3 regions of the Streptomyces sp. NPDC052042 genome follow, and region 2 is predicted to be linked to each of the others. Evidence: riboswitches for the same ligand, from Rfam matches in the RefSeq annotation. Region 2 holds a riboswitch; each other region holds the start of a gene.
What was found. A riboswitch is a leader RNA that binds a small molecule or an ion and turns the genes downstream of it on or off. The one in region 2 is predicted to bind cobalamin.
Positions count from the first base shown of each region.

Region 1 (6,521 bases), on a different contig from region 2:
TATGTCTTGCTCACCGAACCCCTCCTCCGCACCGTGATCCCACTCCGGTCAGCGTACGGGAGCGATCCATCCCTGAACCCTTCGCAAGATTGGCAAAAGGTGGCGGGAAGATTCGCACAGATTGGCACCGATCCCAGCTTGATGACACTCAGTGCCAGTGCCAAAGTCGTAGTGCGGCCCGCCGGATCAGGCGGTCACAGCCCGGAATCGGGGCACGATTTCCTCCCTGACGTCGGAGACCCCGGCAGTGGCAGCGATCTGCACCGGCAACATTGCTCAGCTCCACCTCCCGGTGACGGCGGGCCGCACCCTGAGCCATACGACACGCAGTGCCACCTCTGTTCATCCGGACGGCGGGATTGGCAGCCAGCACAGACCGAGGAGACGGTGACAGTCATGGCAGAAGCGAGCATCCAAGCGGCCGAGGAACTGACCCGCCGTTGGGACACCGATCCGCGCTGGCAGGGCATCGAGCGCACCTACACCGCCGAGGACGTCGTACGCCTGTCCGGCAGCGTGCGTGAGGAGCACACCCTGGCCCGGCGCGGCGCCGAACGGCTGTGGCGGCAGCTGCACGAGCAGAACTACATCCACGCGCTCGGCGCGCTCACCGGCGGCCAGGCGGTGCAGCAGGTGAAGGCCGGGCTCCAGGCCATCTACCTGTCCGGCTGGCAGGTCGCCGCCGACGCCAACCAGGCCGGCCACACCTACCCCGACCAGAGCCTGTACCCGGCCAACTCCGTCCCCCAGGTGGTCCGTCGGATCAACAACGCCCTGCTGCGGGCCGACCAGATCGCCACCGCGGAGGGCGCCGGTGACACGACCGACTGGCTCGCGCCGATCGTCGCGGACGCGGAGGCCGGCTTCGGCGGCCCGCTGAACGCCTTCGAGCTGACCAAGGCGATGATCGCCGCCGGTGCCGCAGGCATCCACTACGAGGACCAGCTCGCCTCCGAGAAGAAGTGCGGCCACCTCGGCGGCAAGGTCCTGGTACCGACCTCGCAGCACATCCGCACCCTGAACGCGGCCCGTCTCGCCGCCGACCTCGCCGACGTGCCCACGGTGATCATCGCCCGCACCGACGCCCTCGCCGCCAATCTGCTCACCACCGACGTCGATGAGCGCGACGCCGAATTCGTCACCGGGGAACGCACCGCGGAGGGCTTCTACCGGGTCCGCAACGGCATGGCGCCGGTCATCGCGCGCGGCCTCGCCTACGCCCCCTACGCCGACCTGATCTGGGTGGAGACCGGTACCCCGGACCTGGCGCAGGCCCGCGAGTTCGCCGAGGCGATCCACGCGCAGTACCCGGACCAGATGCTGGCCTACAACTGCTCGCCGTCCTTCAACTGGAAGGCAGCGCTGGACGACGACCAGATCGCCAAGTTCCAGCGCGAGCTGGGCGCGATGGGCTACCGCTTCCAGTTCATCACCCTGGCCGGGTTCCACTCGCTCAACCACGGCATGTTCGACCTCGCCCGGGGCTACGCCGAGCACGGCATGACCGCCTACGTCGACCTCCAGGAGAGGGAGTTCGCCGCGCAGGCACAGGGCTTCACCGCCATCAAGCACCAGCGCGAGGTCGGCACCGGCTACTTCGACCTCGTCTCCACGGCCGTCAACCCCGCCTCCTCCACCACCGCCCTGACTGGGTCCACGGAGGAAGAGCAGTTCCACTAGTGCCGCGGCAGGCGACGTTTGCCCGTCAAGGAGCGCGTCCGGTGCGTGCTCTCGGTGTGCCGGCCGGAAACCCTCGTACTGGACGTACCCGGGTTTTCGGCCGGTGCAGCGAGAGGGCGTGCCGGGCGTCGCGACGGGGCGAACGTTGCCTGATGCGGCACTAGGCCACCGAGCCGGACGCCCCTCCGCCGGCCGACCCCGGCCGGCGGAGGGGACGAACAGTCTCCGTCCCCTCCGCTCCCACCTCTCAGGAGAGCCCGATGACCACCACCGCACTCACCCAGCAGGTCCGTGTCCTCGCCGCGCCCCGTCACCGGCACGACGAGATCCTCACCCCCGCCGCCCTGGACTTCCTCGGCCGCCTCGTCGAGGCGTTCGAGTCGCGTCGGCGGGACCTGATGAAGGAACGCCGCCGGCAGGTCCTGCGACTGGCGGCGGGCTCGCCCCTCGACTTCCCCATGGTCACCGCCGCGGTCCGGGCCGACGACGGCTGGCGGGTGGCGCCGCCCGCGCCCGGTCTGACCGACCGGCGGGTGGAGATCACCGGGCCACCGGACCGCCGTATGGCCGTCAACGCACTCAACTCCGGCGCCCGGGTGTGGATGGCGGACTTCGAGGACGCCACCGCGCCCCTGTGGGACAACATCATCGGCGGACAGCTCACTCTCCTGGACGCCATCGAGCGCCGGATCGACTTCACCACGCCCGAGGGCAAGGAGTACCGGCTCGGCGAACAGCTCGCCACCATCATGGTCCGACCGCGCGGCTGGCACTTGGACGAGGAGCACCTGGAGTTCGACGGCCGCCCGGTACCCGCCGCGCTCGTCGACTTCGGGCTGTACTTCTTCCACTGCGCGCAGCGGCAGATCGACGCCGGGTACGGCCCGTACTTCTACCTGCCGAAGCTGGAGAACCGGTACGAGGCCCGGCTGTGGAACGACGTGTTCGTCCTCGCCCAGGAGCTGCTCGGCATCCCGCGCGGCACGATCCGCGCCACCGTGCTCATCGAGACGATCACCGCCGCGTTCGAGATGGAGGAGATCCTCTACGAACTGCGCGAGCACAGCGCCGGACTGAACGCCGGCCGCTGGGACTACCTCTTCAGCATGATCAAGACCTTCGGGCACCGCAGCGACTTCCTGCTGCCCGACCGCGCCAAGGTGACGATGACCGCGCCCTTCATGCGGGCCTACACCGAACTCCTCGTCCGCACCTGCCACAAGCGCGGCGCCCACGCCATCGGCGGCATGGCCGCACAGGTCCCCGGCAAGGACCCGGCCGCGAACGAGGCCGCGTTCGCCAAGGTCCGGCTGGACAAGGAGCGGGAGGCCGAGGACGGCTTCGACGGCTCCTGGGTCGCCCATCCGGCACTCGTCCCCGTCTGCCGTGAGGTGTTCGACGGTGTCCTCGGTGAACGGCCCCACCAACTCGACCGCACCCGCGACGACGTCGAGGTCACCCCGGCCGACCTGCTGTCCGTGCGCCGCATCAGCGGCCCGCCCACCCCTGACGGCGTGCGCACCAACATCGCCGTCGCGCTGCGGTACTACGCTGCCTGGCTACGGGGGCAGGGCGCGGGTGCCATCGACGGGCTGATGGAGGACGCGGCCACCGCCGAGATCGCCCGTGTGCAGATCTGGCAGTGGCTGCGGCACCGGGTGATCGACCGCGAGACAGTGATGGGGCTGCTCGCCGACGAGATCATGGTGCTCGGCGCCGAGCACCCGTTGTCGCCTGCCGAGGACATCCGCGCACTCTTCGAACGTACCGCGCTGACAGGCGAGTTGCCGCTGTTCTTCACCCCCGACGCCTACACCCGCCATCTCGTGCGCAGGCCGGAGGTACAGGCGTGAACGCGGCCATCACGCGCGTCGGCGTGGTCGGCGGCGGGCAGATGGGGGCGGGGATTGCCGAGGTGTGCGCGAGGGCCGGGCTGGACACCGTGGTCTGCGAGGTGGACGCGGTCGCCGCCCGCGTCGCGAGGGACCGGATCGCCGCCTCCCTGGACCGTGCCGTACGGCGCGGCAAGCTGAGCCGCGAGGCCGCCGACGGTGCTCACGCCCGGCTCGTCTTCTCCGGCAGCCTGGACGACCTGGGCGACCGGCAGCTCGTCGTCGAGGCCGTCATCGAGAATCCGGATGCCAAGACCGAGGTCTTCGCCGCCCTGGACAAGATCGTGGAAGATCCTGCGGCCGTCCTGGCCAGCAACACCTCTTCCCTGCCGATCATGCGGCTGGGCATGGCGACATCCCGCGCGGACCGGGTCGTGGGCCTGCACTTCTTCAACCCCGTCCCCGTCCTGCCGCTGGTCGAGGTGGTCACCTCGCTGCACACGTCGGCCGGGACGACAGCTCTGGTGGAGGACTTCGCGGCCCGCACGCTCGGCAAAACGGTCATCCGCTCCCAGGACCGGGCGGGCTTCGTCGTCAACGCCCTGCTCGTCCCCTACCTGCTCTCCGCCGTCAGGATGGCGGAGTCCGGGTTCGCCACGGCCACGGACATCGACGCGGGCATGGAACTGGGCTGCGCCCACCCGATGGGACCACTGAAGCTCGCCGATCTGATCGGCCTGGACACCGTCGCCTCGATCGCCGAGTCGCTCTACGACGAGTTCCGTGAACCCCTCTACGCGCCGCCGCCGCTGCTCCAGCGGATGGTGCAGGCGGGACTGCTCGGCCGGAAGACCGGCCAGGGGTTCCACACGTACGACCAGGGCTGAGGGCCTGGTACGACGCGGGCTGAGGGGCCCGCGACGCCGCAGGGGTGAAGGTCCCGCGCGGCGCGACCGAGAAAGGGCGGGAAGCGCAAGTGCGGCGCCTCCCGCCCCTTCACCGTGCCACCCGCCGCATGCCCTGTCCCGCCTTCCGGATGCCGGACGGCGCTCTTCCCTTCCTGGCACGACCCCGTAGGCTGACCGCAGCAGCTGGTTCGCCCCGTCCGCCAGGCGGGGTGTCGCAAGAGGGAACCCGGTGGGAATCCGGGACTGCCCCGCAGCGGTGAGCGGGAACGACCGCCGTCATACGCACTGGGTCCGACGTACCGGGCCTGGGAAGCGACGGCCAGTAGGTGTCCTCCGTGACGGAGGGCGTGCCCGTGAGTCCGAAGACCTGCCAACTGCCCGCGTGCGGACCATCCGTGCGCGGACATCCCGGTGACCTCGAGGGCGGGTCGGCGTACACACCAGACGGAACGACCGTGCTTTTGCCGCGCGGGGTCGTGGCCGTCCGGTTCGTCATTCCCTTCGCGCTCTCGTCCCGTCTCCGGGATCTCAGGGATTCATCTCGCGAAGGAGATCTCCGTGACAGCGAAGTCCGCAGCCGCGGCAGCACGGGCCACCGTGTACGGCTACCCCCGCCAGGGTCAGAACCGTGAACTGAAGAAGGCCATCGAGGGCTACTGGAAGGATCGCGTCACCGCCGACGCCCTCCGGGACACTGCCGCCGAACTGCGCCGCGCCAACTGGCAGCAGCTCGCCGACACCGGCATCCACGAAGTCCCGACCGGCGACTTCTCGTACTACGACCACGTCCTCGACACCACCGTCATGGTCGGTGCGATCCCCGAACGCCACCGCGCCGCCGTCGACGCCGACGCCCTGGACGGCTATTTCGCGATGGCCCGCGGTACCCAGGAGGTCGCTCCGCTGGAGATGACCAAGTGGTTCGACACCAACTACCACTACCTGGTCCCCGAACTGGGCCCCGACACCGTCTTCACGGCCGACTCCACCAAGCAGGTCGCCGAACTGAAGGAAGCCCTCGCCCAGGACCTCACCGCACGGCCCGTGCTGGTCGGCCCGGTCACCTACCTCCTGCTCGCCAAGCCCGCCCCCGGCGTACCCGCCGACTTCGAGCCGCTCACCCTCCTGGACCGGCTGCTCCCCGTGTACGCCGAAGTGATCGCCGACCTGCGCGCGGCCGGTGCCGAGTGGGTCCAGCTCGACGAGCCCGCCCTCGTGCAGGACCGCACCCCGGCCGAGCTGAACGCCGCCGAGCGCGCCTACCGCGAACTCGGCGCCCTCACCGACCGGCCCAGACTGCTCGTCGCCTCCTACTTCGACCGGCTCGGCGACGCCCTGCCGGTGCTGGCCAAGGCACCGGTGGACGGGCTGGCGCTGGACTTCACCGAGGCCGCCGCCGCCAACCTGGACGCCCTGGCCGCCGTCGGCGGACTGCCCGGCAAGCGCCTGATCGCCGGTGTCGTCAACGGCCGCAACATCTGGATCAACGACCTGCAGAAGTCGCTGTCCACCCTCGGCACCCTTCTCGGGCTCGCCGACCGGGTCGACGTCGCCGCCTCCTGCTCCCTGCTGCACGTGCCGCTGGACGCCACTGCCGAGCGGGACATCGACCCGCAGATCCTGCGCTGGCTGGCCTTCGCCAAGCAGAAGACCGCCGAGATCATCACTCTCACCAAGGGCCTCGCCCACGGCACCGGTTCGATCGCCGCCGAACTCGCCGCCAACCGGGCCGACCTCGCCTCCCGCGCAAACTCGCCGATCACGCATGACCCCGCCGTCCGGGCCCGCTCCGAGGCCGTGACGGCCGCCGACGCGCGCCGTTCCCAGCCGTACGCCGAGCGGGCAGCCGCCCAGCGCGCCCACCTCGGACTGCCGCTGCTGCCCACGACGACCATCGGCTCGTTCCCGCAGACCGGTGAACTGCGCACCGCCCGCGCCGACCTGCGCGCCGGGCGGATCGACACGGCCGGGTACGAGGAGCGCATCAGGGCGGAGATCCAGGAGGTCATCGCCTTCCAGGAGAAGGCCGGCATCGATGTCCTGGTGCACGGCGAGGCCGAACGCAACGACATGGTGCAGTACTTCGCCGAGCGGCTCACCG
Region 1 covers NZ_JBIUBU010000005.1:155,543-162,063, reverse strand. The annotation lists gene ACIHCL_RS11920 (short-chain fatty acyl-CoA regulator family protein) at 1-14, opposite strand, end outside; gene aceA (isocitrate lyase) at 397-1,680, shown strand; gene aceB (malate synthase A) at 1,941-3,533, shown strand; gene ACIHCL_RS11905 (3-hydroxybutyryl-CoA dehydrogenase) at 3,530-4,399, shown strand; cobalamin riboswitch at 4,588-4,810, shown strand; gene metE (5-methyltetrahydropteroyltriglutamate--homocysteine S-methyltransferase) at 4,979-6,521, shown strand, end outside.
Region 1: linked by a shared signal. The riboswitch ahead of metE (5-methyltetrahydropteroyltriglutamate--homocysteine S-methyltransferase) and the one ahead of ACIHCL_RS14220 (ABC transporter substrate-binding protein) in region 2 are both predicted to bind cobalamin.

Region 2 (6,521 bases):
AGTCGTCGGCGGCCTCCGGGACGGGGGTGGAGGAACCGGGAGGGAAGCTCATCAACGACTGGAAGACGTTGTTGAACAGGAGCCACGAACCCGGGTCGTACCCCGAGGCCGGATCGGTGGCGAGGATGCCGTCGGACATGCCGACGACCATCCTGCCCTTGCTCTCGGACGGCCAGATCTGGTCTTCGGGGCCGCAACCCGTCAGCAGCACCGCTGTCATTCCCCCGACGATCAGAGTGCTCGACCGCCTCGTACGCTCCATCACGGAAAGTGCTCCATACTGTCGGCCGGCCGCGAGGGTGTCCCCGGACAACCGGTTCGGGTCAGGAAGTACTGCGCGCGCCGCGACCGGGCTTTGTCGGCTCGGCCGGGCTCGGTGGTGCGGACCGGGCGGACTGTCGGGACCCGGTGTTCGCCAGGAATTGTATGCACGGTGACGGACAGTCAGCTTCCGTTTAGTGAATGACAGTCGGCCGATCGGCGAACAGGCCACGGGAAAGGGGTGGGTGCGTCGTGCGGCGGGAGCGCTCCGCGGGAGGGGCCGTACGGCGTTCCGCATTCCGGGTGGCCCTCGGGACGACACGCACCGCGAGGGGACCACGGGCCGGGAAGCCAGGGTTGTGCGGCGGCCGGGCGTCCGGCGTACGCGACTCGGGTGCCGGACCGCCCTCCGTCGCCCGCCCGTTCAGGGAGCGGAGTCGTCGGCCGCCGTCGGCCGGCCGGGCTACCGCTCTCCCGGCAGGAAGGTCACCTGGGGTGCTCCCGTGCGGGGATGCACGACGACCTCGCCGGCCACTCCGTACACCTCACGCAGCAGTTCCGCGGTCAGCACGTCGGCGGGCGGGCCCGACGCCGTGACCTCACCCCCGCGCAGGACGTAGAGGCGATCGCAGTAGTACGCCGCCAGGTTGAGGTCGTGGAGTGCGACCAGAACGGTGGCGGGAAGCCGCTGCAGTGCGCCGAGCACGTCGAGTTGGTGGCGGATGTCCAGATGGTTGGTCGGCTCGTCGAGGACGAGCAGCGAGGGCTGTTGGGCGAGCGCCCGGGCGATGAGCACCCGCTGGCGCTCGCCGCCGGAAAGACGGTCGAAGGGGTGGTCCGCGAGGGCGGTCGCGTCCACGGACGCGAGCGCCGAGGTGATCAGCCGCGCGTCCTCGGCGGTGTCGCCGTCGAACAGCCCCTTGTGCGGTGTACGGCCCATGGCAACGACCTCACGGACCGTCAGATCGAAGGCGGTGGCCGGTTCCTGGACCACCGCGGCCAGGATGCGCGCCAGCCCGCGCACGGGCAGGTGCCAGGCGTCGGCGTCATCGATCCGTATGCGTCCGGTGTCGGGGCGCAGCACACGGTAGACGGCGCGCAGCAGACTGGACTTGCCGCTGCCGTTGGGACCGACCAGGCCGATGACCTCACCCGGGCGGGCCCGGAGGGTGACGTCCCGGACCAGGTGGCGCGCACCGGCCGTCAGGGTGACGCCGTCGACGGTCAGGGCGGCGCCGGCGGTGTGTTCGGTCGTGTCGCTCATGCCGTTCCTCCTGCGGCGCTGCGTCGGGCGTCGCGGCGCATGAGCCAGAGGAAGAAGGGTCCGCCGCACAGCGCGGTGAGGACTCCCACCGGGAGTTCCATCGGTGCCGCGACGGTGCGGGCGGCGATGTCGGCCCAGATCAGGAAGACGGCTCCGCCGAGAGCGGCTGTTGGCAGGACGCGGCGGTGCTCGCCGCCGACGAGGAGCCGCACGGTGTGCGGCAGCATCAGACCGACGAAGCCGATCGGCCCCGCCGCCGCGACCAGGATGCCGGTGACGAGAGACAGCAGGATGAACATGCGTGCCCGGAACCGGGCCACGTCGAGCCCCATCGTGCCCGCGGCCTCCTCGCCCGCCAGGAGCAGGTTCAGGTTCCGTGCCTGCACCAGGAGGACGGTGATGCCCAGCAGCAGGGCGACGACCGGCAGCCACAGCGCGTCCCAGCCGGCTCCGCCCAGGCCGCCGAGGGTCCAGGCGAGGACGGCACGGGCCTCGTGGCCCCGGCCCGTGGTGAGCAGCAGCAGATTGGTCACCGCGGTCAGGATCGACGCGACCGCGACACCGGACAGCACGAGCCGCGAGGAGGTGATGCGGCCGCCGGTGCGCGCGACCGCGTACACCAACACCAGTGCGCCCAGGGCACCGGCGAACGCGGCGGCGGGCAGCGAGACGGGGCCGAGTGCGCCCAGGCCGAGCACGATCACGGAGACCGCGCCCAGGGACGCGCCGGAGGACACCCCCAGGAGGTACGGCTCGGCCAGCGGATTGCGGATCAGGGCCTGCAGGGCCGTGCCCACCACCGCCAGTCCGGCGCCGGTCACCGCACCGAGCAGCACCCGCGGCGCCCGCACATCGAGGACGATCGTCTCCCGGGCCCGGGTCCAGGACGGCTCCCGCCAGTCGGCGCCCAGCGCGTGAGTCACGATGCCCCACACCTGGCCGGGCGGTACGCGCACCGAGCCGATGGCCAGACCCGCCGTGACGGAGGCCACCAGCAGCAGCGCGAGGACGGTCAGCGCGAGAGCGAGCGGAACGCGCCCCGACGGGCTGCCGCGGCGCCGCTGGCGCCGCGTCTCCCCGTCGGCCGCCCCCTCGACCGTTCCATCGGCCGGGGCGGTTCCCACGGGCGTCCGCGTCATCGGAAGCTCTCGGGATGCAGGCCGCGCGCCAGGCCGTCGACGGCGTACGCCGACCGGATGCCGACGAGGGTCGCGGTCAGCGGCAGGACCACGAACCGCTTGTTCCTGATGGCCGGGACGTCGGCGAGGGCGGGCTGCGAGAGCAGGAACCGCTTCTTCTGCTCGACGCTGCCGGAGCCCGCGTAGTCGTAGATCACCACGGCCTCGGGCTTGCGGGCCACCACCTGCTCCCAGGAGACGTCTCCGAAGACGTCGCCGAGGTCCGCGAAGACGTTCCGGCCGCCCGCCAGGCCGATCAGGTCGTTGCCCAGGCCCTTCCCGCCCGCGGTGAAGGCGGTCTTCTCGCCGCTGTCGTAGACGAAGACGGGTACGGCGGGCCTGTTCTTCACCGCCGCGGCGGCCCGGTCGACGCGCCCGCGGAGATCGGCGACCAGTTCGGCGGAGCGGTCCGGGACGCCGAAGATGCCGCCGATGGTGCGGATCTCGTCGTAGGTGTCCCGCATCGTCACCCGATTCCTGCCGCAGTACTCGCGGTTGAGGTAGGTGTCGACGCCCGCCGCGGCGAACGCCTTGCGCGACCGGCCCTCGTTCTCGGCGAACGCGCTTCCGTAGCCGCCGTAGACGAAGTCCGGCTCCGCGTCCAGGACGGTTTCGAAGGACGGCTCCTTCTTCGCCAGTTCGGGTATGGCCGCGAAGTCCTTGCTCAGTTCGGGCAGGACGGCCGAGTCGGGGAAGGCGGTACCGGCCATGCGGTCCTTCAGCCCCAGGGCGAGCATCAGTTCGGCGGGGTGCTGATGGATGGTGACCACTCGCGAGGGCGGTCCGTCGTACGTCGTCGTGACGCCGCAGTTGTCGACGGTGACGGGGAAACCCTTGGCCGGTGACGCGCCCGTCCGTGGCTTTCCGGGTGAGTCGTCACCGGCGCCGCAGCCGGCCGTCAGCAGGGCGGTGGTCAGGGCCAAGGCCCCGGCGGCGGCGCGCAGGGTGCGACGGGGCCGGGCAGAGGGAGAACAGGGGCGGCCGAGCATGCCGAAGTACACGTAGAGCCTTCCTGGGGAGTCCGCGCTCCTCACAACGGGCCCGCGACAGGCCAGTGTCCTGACTCCCGGATCGACGTTCCCCCCCGCCTTCCCGCGCCGTGCGCAGTGGCATGTCGAAGGGTTGCACTCCCCGGTCACAGTGGCGGGACCGTGCCGGATTCGCACCGGCTTCCTGTCTCCCGTCGCGGCGATGACCTGCTGATACTACGTTTCTTCGAGGTCGCGGCGTCAACACGGGGTTCCCGACGTCTCGCGTTCGACGTAAAAAGGTCGAAAAGCGGGTAAAGCATCGTCCTGTGTGCGACATCCTCCGTGCCGTGATGAACCTGACGGGGACACCCTTCTTCCTGGCCACGATCGTGCTGGCCGTGATCAGCGTGACGCTGCCCCTGCTGCTGTGGGGGCGGGTGCGCGGCCCCGCCGTGGTGCGCGGCGCGACCCGTCTGACGATGGTCCTCCTCGCGCAGGGAGCGGCCGTGCTGAGCGTCTTCGTAGTGGTCAACAACACCAACGGGCTGTACGACAGCTGGTCCGACCTGCTCGGCACCGGACACCACGTCGTCGCCGCCCCGGACCTCGGGCGCGACGGGCTCGGGAGCCACAAGGACCTGGCGAACGAGCCGAAGACCGTCCAGGAGTTCCAGCCCGCGCACGACCCCCGGATGGGGCCGAACGTCCGTGTCACCCAGCTGCGCGGCCGGGTGTCGGGGGTGCGCGGCGAGGTGTACGTGTGGCTGCCGCCGCAGTACGACCAGCCGGCGTTCCGGCACCAGAAGTTCCCCGTGGTCGAACTCCTCGGCGGCTTTCCCGGGTCGGCCAAGGCGTGGTTCAGCAGCCTGCGGGTTCAGTCCCAGCTGGCGGCCGAGATGCGCAGCGGCGGGATCGCCCCGTTCATCCTCGTCGAACCGCGCACCAATCTGCTGGCCGGTCAGGACACCGGATGCGCCAACGTACCGGGCGTCGTGGACGCCGAGTCGTGGCTGAGCGTGGACGTCCGGCAGATGGTGATCGACACCTTCCGCGCGCGCGGCAGTGCCGGCGGCTGGGCGGTGGCCGGCTTCTCGGCCGGGGCGCACTGCGCCGTCAAGATGGCACTGGCCCACCCCGACCGGTACCGGGCCGCCGTGGGCCTGTCCGGCTACAACGACCCGGCCGCCGAACGCGTCTCCCTCACGGCCCGCGACCCGGAGCTGCGGCGGGTCAACAACCCGTTGTGGATCCTCCGCCACGCGACCACGCCTCCGCGCGTGGCGCTCTACCTCTCGGGCAGCCGAGACGACGGCTATCGCGACGGCCTCGCGCTGCGGCGGGCGGCGGTACCTCCGACGCGGGTGGTGGTGGCGCAGGTGACCGGACCGCACACCATTGGACTGTGGAAGCGGCAGGTGCCACAGGTCTTCCGCTGGCTGACGACCGAACTGTCGCCGTGGGTGGGGAGGATCGCCCCGACGAAGGGCGTCTGAACCGACGCCGGACGGCCGACGGGCCGGATCCCCGGCCGGGGATCCGGCCCGTCGGCCGTCCGCGCGCTCGCCGGTGTACGTCGGCGTCGTCCGCCCGCGCACTCGCTCGTCCACCGAACCGCCGCCCGTCGGACGACCGGTGGTACCGCAGGTTGCCCGGCCCGGCCCCGCCCACGGCGAAACGGCCGGGGTGGGGCAGCGGCGTGTCGGGGACGTCGCGGCGGCGCCGCACCGGCCGGGCGTCGGCCGAATGGAGCCGTCCTGAGCATCCGGCCGGGCGATCGTGACGGCCCCGCCGGACGTTCGGTCCGGTCGCCGCCCAAGGCCCGGCGGACGCGTGGGCACCGGCTTTCGGGGGTGCCGGGAGGGGCCGGACGACCGGTGGCGGAGGCCGAACGTCCCGTCCGCGAGACGATGCCCGGGGCGGTCGCCGACCCTACGGTGGTGGCATGGCGGCGAACAGTGCTCGGAAGCGGGGGGAGCGGTCCCGGTTCGGTGTGATGGAGGCGGTGGGCCTGGTCGTGCTGTTCGTCCTGTCGGTCGTGGCCGCCTCGATCATTCCGCACGAGCGCGAGTTCTCCCTGCGCTGGCAGGCGGTGGTGCTGGCCGGCATCGGCTGCTCCGCGCTGGTGTGGCGGCGCCGTCACCCGGTCGGCGTACTGGCCGTGGCGGTCGGCTGCGGGGTGGCCTTCCAGGTGTTCGGATTCCGGGAGAGCCCGCTGGTCATCAGCCCCGTCCTGGTGTCGGTCTACACCGTCGCCGTGCTCACCGACCGGCGCGTGACCTGGACCGCGGCGCCCCTGTCGGCCGCCATACTCGTGGGCGCCGCCGTACTGTGCGACCCGCGCTCCTGGCTGGCCCCCGACAACGCGGCGATGCTGGCGTGGACGGCTCTGCCCACCGCCGTCGGTGACGGGGTGCGCTCACGACGTGCCTATGTGGCCGCGGTGGAGGAGCGGGCGGAACACGCCGAGCGGACCCGCGAACAGGAGGCGCAGCAGCGGGTGGCGGCCGAGCGGGTGCGGATCGCCCGAGAACTCCACGACATCGTCGCCCATCACATCGCCCTCATCAACGCCCAGGCGGGTGTGGCGGTCCACCTCGTGGAACGGAGACCGGAGAAGATCCTGGCCGCGCTGGAGGACATCCGGGACACCAGCCGGTCCGCCCTGGACGAACTGCGCGTGACCGTCGGGCTGCTGCGGCAGTCCGGTGACCCGGTGACGCCACGCGACCCGATGCCCGGCCTCGCCCGCGTTCCGGCGCTCCTGGCGTCGTTCGAGAGGGCCGGTCTGACCGTGAACCACAGCCGGCTCGGAGTCGCCGAACCGCTCGCCCCGGCGGTCGACCTGGC
Region 2 covers NZ_JBIUBU010000006.1:335,309-341,829, reverse strand. The annotation lists gene ACIHCL_RS14235 (ABC transporter substrate-binding protein) at 1-262, opposite strand, end outside; gene ACIHCL_RS14230 (ABC transporter ATP-binding protein) at 725-1,525, opposite strand; gene ACIHCL_RS14225 (FecCD family ABC transporter permease) at 1,522-2,664, opposite strand; gene ACIHCL_RS14220 (ABC transporter substrate-binding protein) at 2,661-3,692, opposite strand; cobalamin riboswitch at 3,735-3,918, opposite strand; gene ACIHCL_RS14215 (alpha/beta hydrolase) at 4,025-5,167, shown strand; gene ACIHCL_RS14210 (sensor histidine kinase) at 5,617-6,521, shown strand, end outside.

Region 3 (6,521 bases), on a different contig from region 2:
CCCGGTACGTGCGTCCGCCGATCCTGGCCGGGGACATCTCGCGCCCCGAGCCGATGACGGTGCGCTGGACGTCGTACGCGCAGTCACTGAGCGACCGCCCGGTCAAGGGCATGCTCACCGGGCCGGTCACCATGCTCGCCTGGTCCTTCGTCCGCGACGACCAGCCCCTCGGCGACACCGCCCGCCAGGTCGCCCTCGCCCTGCGCGACGAGGTCACCGATCTGGAGGCGGCCGGCACCTCGGTCATCCAGGTCGACGAGCCCGCGCTGCGCGAGACGCTGCCGCTGCGGGCCGCCGACCACGCCGACTACCTGGCGTGGGCCACCGAAGCGTTCCGTCTGACGACGGGCGGTGTGCGGCCGGACACCCAGATCCACACGCACATGTGCTACGCCGAATTCGGTGACATCGTCCAGGCCATCGACGACCTCGACGCCGACGTCATCAGCCTGGAGGCCGCCCGCTCCCACATGCAGGTCGCCCACGAACTCGCCGCCCACGGCTACCCCCGCGAGGCCGGACCGGGCGTCTACGACATCCACTCCCCGCGCATCCCGAGCACCGACGAGGCAGCGGACCTCCTGCGCACCGGGCTGGAGGCCATCCCCGCCGAACGGCTGTGGGTCAATCCCGACTGCGGCCTGAAGACCCGCGGCTGGCCCGAGACCCGCGCCTCCCTGGAGAACCTCGTCGCCGCCGCCCGCACCGTCCGGAGTGAGCTGCCCGCCTCCTGACCGAGAAACCCAGTGGGCCGGGACGCCACAAGCGTCCCGGCCCGTCCCACAACACCGCCAAAACCAAGGCAGGAAGGGGGGCCAACGGTGCGCGGCAAACCGCGACAGGTCGTCGTGGACGGCAGGCCCATGATCGCCATGTCCGAGAAGCAGTTCGAGAGCCTGCTGGCCATGCGCAGACAGCTCGGCAGCCAGACCGCCAAGATGCGGATGCTGCGTGACACGCTGGCCGACCTGGGCGAGTTCCTGGACTCCGTGGCCGAGGCGCTCGACGCCGACGCGTCACCCGAGCCAGAGGAGATCAGGCCCCCTTCCAACCCCCCACATCCCGAGCCGGTACTGGTCACCGAGATACGCCGACGCGCACAACAGCTACGCACCATCACCGGGGCAGGACGCACTCCAAGAGGCCGGCGCCCGTCCGACCGCACCAGAACTTAGGTATACCTAAGTTTCTCGTGCGACACAATATCTGGGGCGTGCACGCTCACCATCTTCTAGATGTAGTGTTGATGGTGCTGGTGGTTCGCCGGGCACTCCTGTGTTCGGCGTCGCAAGAGGGAACCCGGTGCAAGACCGGGACTGCCCCGCAGCGGTGAGCGGGAACGACCGCCGTCATACGCACTGGGCCCGACCTGCCGGGCCTGGGAAGCGACGGCCAGTAGGGATCTCGTACGACACGAGACACGCCCGCGAGTCCGAAGACCTGCCACCGGTGCGTACGCCGGACAGCGGTGTGCGCGCTCCGAGGCCCCGAGGGAGGGCCAGGTGGCAGACGCACGGTTCCGGGTGAGGCGTATTGTCCGCCGCCCCATCTCGCCGTACGTGCCGCGCCGCTCCTCCCCTCCCGGTCCTCGGGCGATGACGGGAGCGAGCGAGAGGAGGCGGCGGCCGATGAGCGGTCTCGTGTATTTCTCCAGCGTCTCGGAGAACACCAGGCGCTTCGTGGAGAAGCTGGGCCTGCCGGCCACGCGCATCCCCCTGCACCCACGCCATGAGGGCATGCCGCGGGTGGACGGGCCGTATGTGCTGATCACGCCGACCTACGGCGGCGGCGAACGCGCCGGCGCGGTCCCCAAACAGGTGATCCGCTTTCTGAACATCGAGGCCAACCGCGCACTGCTGCGCGGAGTCATCGCCTCCGGCAACGCCAACTTCGGCGCCGAGTACTGCCTGGCCGGCCGGGTCATCTCGGCGAAGTGCCAGGTCCCGGAGCTGTACCGATTCGAACTGCTCGGCACGGACCGCGACGTCCGCGCCGTGAGGGAAGGGCTGCAGGAATTTTGGACACGACACTCGTCAACCAGTCGGACGGCGGAGCGACAGGCAGCATGAACACCCTCACCACGGCGATCACGGTCCCCGCGGACCAGCGCGAGTCGGTCGGCACGCGCAAGGACTACCACGCGCTGAACGCCATGCTGAACATGTACGACTGCGACGGCCGCATCCAGTTCGACAAGGACCGCGAGGCCGTCCGGCAGTACTTCCTCCAGCACGTGAACCCGAACACGGTGGAGTTCGGATCGCTGAAGGAGAAGATCGACTATCTCATCGGACACGACTACTACGAGGAGGCGTCAATCCGGCGCTACCGGTGGGAGTTCCTGGAGGGCCTCTACGCACAGGCGTACGCCCACGAACACCGCTTCCGCACCTTCCTGGGCGCGTTCAAGTACTACACCTCGTACACGCTGAAGAGCTTCGACGGCTCCCGCCACCTGGAACGGTACGAGGACCGGGTCGTCGCCACCGCCCTGTTCCTCGGCGCCGGCGACGAGACGCTCGCCTCCCGCCTGGTCGACGAGATGATGACCGGCCGCTTCCAGCCCGCCACCCCCACCTTCCTCAACGCGGGCAAGGCCCAGCGCGGCGAGCTGGTCTCCTGCTTCCTCCTCCGTGTCGAGGACAACCTGGAGTCCATCGGACGCGGCATCAACTCCGCGCTGCAGCTGTCCAAGCGGGGCGGCGGAGTGGCGCTGCTCCTGACGAACCTGCGGGAACAGGGCGCCCCGATCAAGAAGATCGAGAACCAGTCGTCCGGCGTCGTGCCCGTGATGAAGCTGCTGGAGGACTCCTTCTCCTACGCCAACCAGCTCGGCGCGCGCCAGGGCGCGGGCGCGGTGTACCTGCACGCCCATCACCCTGACATCATGCGGTTCCTGGACACCAAGCGGGAGAACGCGGACGAGAAGATCCGCATCAAGACGCTCTCGCTCGGCGTGGTCGTCCCGGACATCACCTTCGAACTGGCCAAGCGCAACGAGGACATGCACCTGTTCTCGCCGTACGACGTCGAGCGCGAGTACGGCAAGCCGCTGGCCGACCTGTCCGTGAGCGAGCACTACGACGAGATGGTCGCCAACCCGCGCATCCGCAAGACCACCCTCAGCGCACGTGAGTTCTTCAAGACGATCGCGGAGCTCCAGTTCGAGTCCGGCTACCCCTACCTGCTCTTCGAGGACACGGTGAACCGGGCCAATCCGATCCCGGGCTGGATCAACATGTCCAACCTGTGCTCGGAGATCCTTCAGGTCAACACACCGAGCACGTACGACGCCTCGCTCGGCTACGAGACGGTCGGCAAGGACATCTCCTGCAACCTGGGCTCGCTCAACATCGCCGCCGCGATGGCCTCCCCCGACCTCGGCGCGACCATCGAGACCGCTGTGCGCGGCCTGACCTCCGTCTCCGACCAGTCGAACATCGACGCCGTGCCGTCCGTGGCGCACGGCAACGACCTCTCCCACTCCATCGGCCTCGGCCAGATGAACCTGCACGGCTACCTCGCCTCCAAGCACATCCACTACGGCAGCGAGGAAGGGGTGGACTTCACCAACATGTACTTCTACGCGGTCGCCTTCCATGCCCTGCGCGCCTCCAACCGCATCGCGATCGAGCGCGGCACCGCCTTCGACGGCTTCGAGAAGACCGCGTACGCCGACGGCTCCTACTTCGACAAGTACACCGAGCGGGTGTGGGAGCCGGCCACCGAGCGGGTCCGGGCTCTGTTCGCCGATACGGGGATCACCCTGCCCACGCAGGCCGACTGGCGCGAGCTGAAGGAGTCCGTGCGGGAGCACGGCATCTACAACCAGTATCTCCAGGCCGTGCCGCCGACCGGCTCCATCAGCTACATCAACGACTCGACCGCCTCCATCCACCCGATCGCCTCGAAGGTGGAGATCCGCAAGGAGGGCAAGCTCGGCCGCGTCTACTACCCGGCGCCGCACATGGACAACGACAACCTGGAGTATTTCCGGGACGCGTACGAGATCGGCTACGAGAAGATCATCGACACCTACGCGGCGGCCACCCAGCACGTCGACCAGGGCCTGAGCTGCACCCTCTTCTTCCGGGACACGGCCACCACGCGCGACCTGAACAAGGCGCAGATCCATGCCTGGCGCAAGGGCATCAAGACCCTCTACTACATCCGGCTGCGTCAGGAGGCCCTGGAAGGCACCGAGATCGAGAACTGCCTGTCCTGCACCTTGTGACGCCGCCCCCTACCGACTTCCTGGAAGCACGCACCATGACCACGACTCCCGCCCCGCTGACCGAGCTGTCGGTCACGCCGCCCTCCTACCGCCACGACCCGGCCGCCCGGCTGCGACCGGTCAACTGGAACCGCGTCACCGACGAGAAGGACCTGGAGGTGTGGAACCGGCTCACGGCCAACTTCTGGCTGCCCGAGAAGGTACCGCTCTCCAACGACGTGAACGCCTGGCAGCAGCGGCTCACCGTCGAGGAACGCACGCTCACCATGCGCGTGTTCACCGGCCTGACCATGCTCGACACCGTGCAGGCCACGGTCGGTGAGATCGTCCAGATCCAGGACGCCCGCACCGAGCACGAAGAGGCCGTCTACACCAACATCGCCTTCATGCAGGCCGTGCACGCCCGTAGCTACTCCTCCGTCTTCTCCACCCTCTCCAACACCCCGGAGATCGACGACGCATACCGCTGGGCCGTCGGCAACGACGTTCTCCAGCAGCGCTGCAAGACGGTCCTGAAGTACTACTACGGCGACGACCCGCTCAAGCGGAAGGTCGCCTCCACGCTCCTGTCGTCGCTGCTGCTGTACGCGGGCTTCTACCTCCCGCTGCACTTCTCCACGCACGCCCTGCTCACCAACACGGCCGACATGATCCGGCTGATCCTGCGCGACAAGGCGGTGCACGGCTACTACTCCGGCTACAAGTACCAGCGCGGCCTGGAGAAGCTCGACTCCGCCGGGCAGGAGGAGATGCGGGCGTTCACATACGATCTGCTGGAGGAGCTGTACCAGTTGGAGCTCCAGTACTCGGGTGAACTGTACGAGCCGCTCGGGCTGATGGACGACGTGGCCGTCTTCGTCCGGTACAACGCCAACAAGGCGCTGATGAACCTCGGCTACCCGGCCCGCTTCGGCGCGGAGGAGACCGAGGTGAACCCGGAGATCCTGGCCGCCCTTTCACCGGGTGCGGACGAAAACCACGACTTCTTCTCCGGCTCCGGATCGTCGTACGTCATGGGCAAAGCGGAGGACACCGCCGACGACGACTGGGACTTCTGAGAGGTTGACAAGTCCGGCGAACCCAGCGTGCCCGCCGCGCGCACGGCGTCCGGCCCGCAGGGCTCGTGCGTGCTGCTCAAGCATGGCGAGATCTTCCTCAAGGGCCGTGACCGTCACCGCTTCACCGAGAGGCCGCACGACACCTGCGGCTCTCACTGCGCGGGATCGGCGGCTCGACGTGGATCAAAACGGCCCAGAACGTGACCGTGCTGGGCGGCCGGGTGTCCCAAGAGGCCCTGCTGGAGCGGGCGCGCAGGTGATCGGCCTCAACTCCGTGGAGCCGGCCGTGCGAGTGCCCAGCGATCTGGACGCCAGGTGGCCAGCCAGACGCCGGCCAATCCGGTCGCCGTGGACGAGGCGGCGGCACTGCCCGTGATGCGGCTCATCACGAAGATGGGTGTGAAGGCCGGGATGTCGAAGCCCATGAGGTGATAGGCGAGCCCGGCAGGATAGTCCAGGATCGGATGGCTGCCCTTGCGATTGATCACGGCGTGCCGCAGGGCCGCGTGGCGAGCCGGTCACCTCGGGGTCGGCGGCACGCGCCACCAGCCGGTCGAGGGCGTCCCCCATGGGTTGGACGGTGCGGGCCGCGTTCTCGGTGGCACCCCATCAACTCTCGTCACGACAGGACCTGACCTGCCCAACAGTTTACCTGACACCCCATCAGGACGAGCGCCAAATGAGCGTCACGAGCACCATTTCAGCGTCAGGATATCGCCCGCAACGCCCACACCGCACATCATGCGCACGCCCGAAACCGCAGGTCAGGAACCCTTCGCGGCCGGTTCAAGGATCGCGACGCACTCCACATGGTGCGTCATCGGAAACAGGTCGAACGCCCGCAGCGTCCGCACCCGGTAACCCCCCTCGCGGAAGTACGCCAAGTCGCGGGCGAGGGCGGCCGGGTCGCAGGCCACGTAGGCGATGCGGCGGGCGCCGAGGGTGGTGAGGCGGGCGACCGTCTGCTTGCCGGCGCCGGCCCTGGGCGGGTCCAGGACGATGAGATCGGTCTCGGTGATGCCGGTGCGCGGGAGGACCTGGTCGACCTTGCCGTGCTCGATGCGAACCCGGTCCAGGTCCTTGAGGTTGTGCCGGGCGTCCTCGACGGCGCGCTTGCCGGACTCGATGCCGAGGACCGCGCCCTTCTCGCCGACGCGCTGGCCGAGGGCGCCGGCGAACAGGCCGACGCCGCAGTACAGGTCGAGGGCGGTGTCGCCCTTGCGGGGCAG
Region 3 covers NZ_JBIUBU010000005.1:148,980-155,500, reverse strand. The annotation lists gene metE (5-methyltetrahydropteroyltriglutamate--homocysteine S-methyltransferase) at 1-734, shown strand, start outside; gene ACIHCL_RS11895 (hypothetical protein) at 822-1,175, shown strand; cobalamin riboswitch at 1,240-1,463, shown strand; gene nrdI (class Ib ribonucleoside-diphosphate reductase assembly flavoprotein NrdI) at 1,629-2,069, shown strand; gene nrdE (class 1b ribonucleoside-diphosphate reductase subunit alpha) at 2,066-4,234, shown strand; gene nrdF (class 1b ribonucleoside-diphosphate reductase subunit beta) at 4,270-5,292, shown strand; partial or broken gene ACIHCL_RS11875 (citrate/2-methylcitrate synthase) at 5,652-5,862, opposite strand; gene ACIHCL_RS11870 (class I SAM-dependent RNA methyltransferase) at 6,057-6,521, opposite strand, start outside.
Region 3: linked by a shared signal. The riboswitch ahead of nrdI (class Ib ribonucleoside-diphosphate reductase assembly flavoprotein NrdI) and the one ahead of ACIHCL_RS14220 (ABC transporter substrate-binding protein) in region 2 are both predicted to bind cobalamin.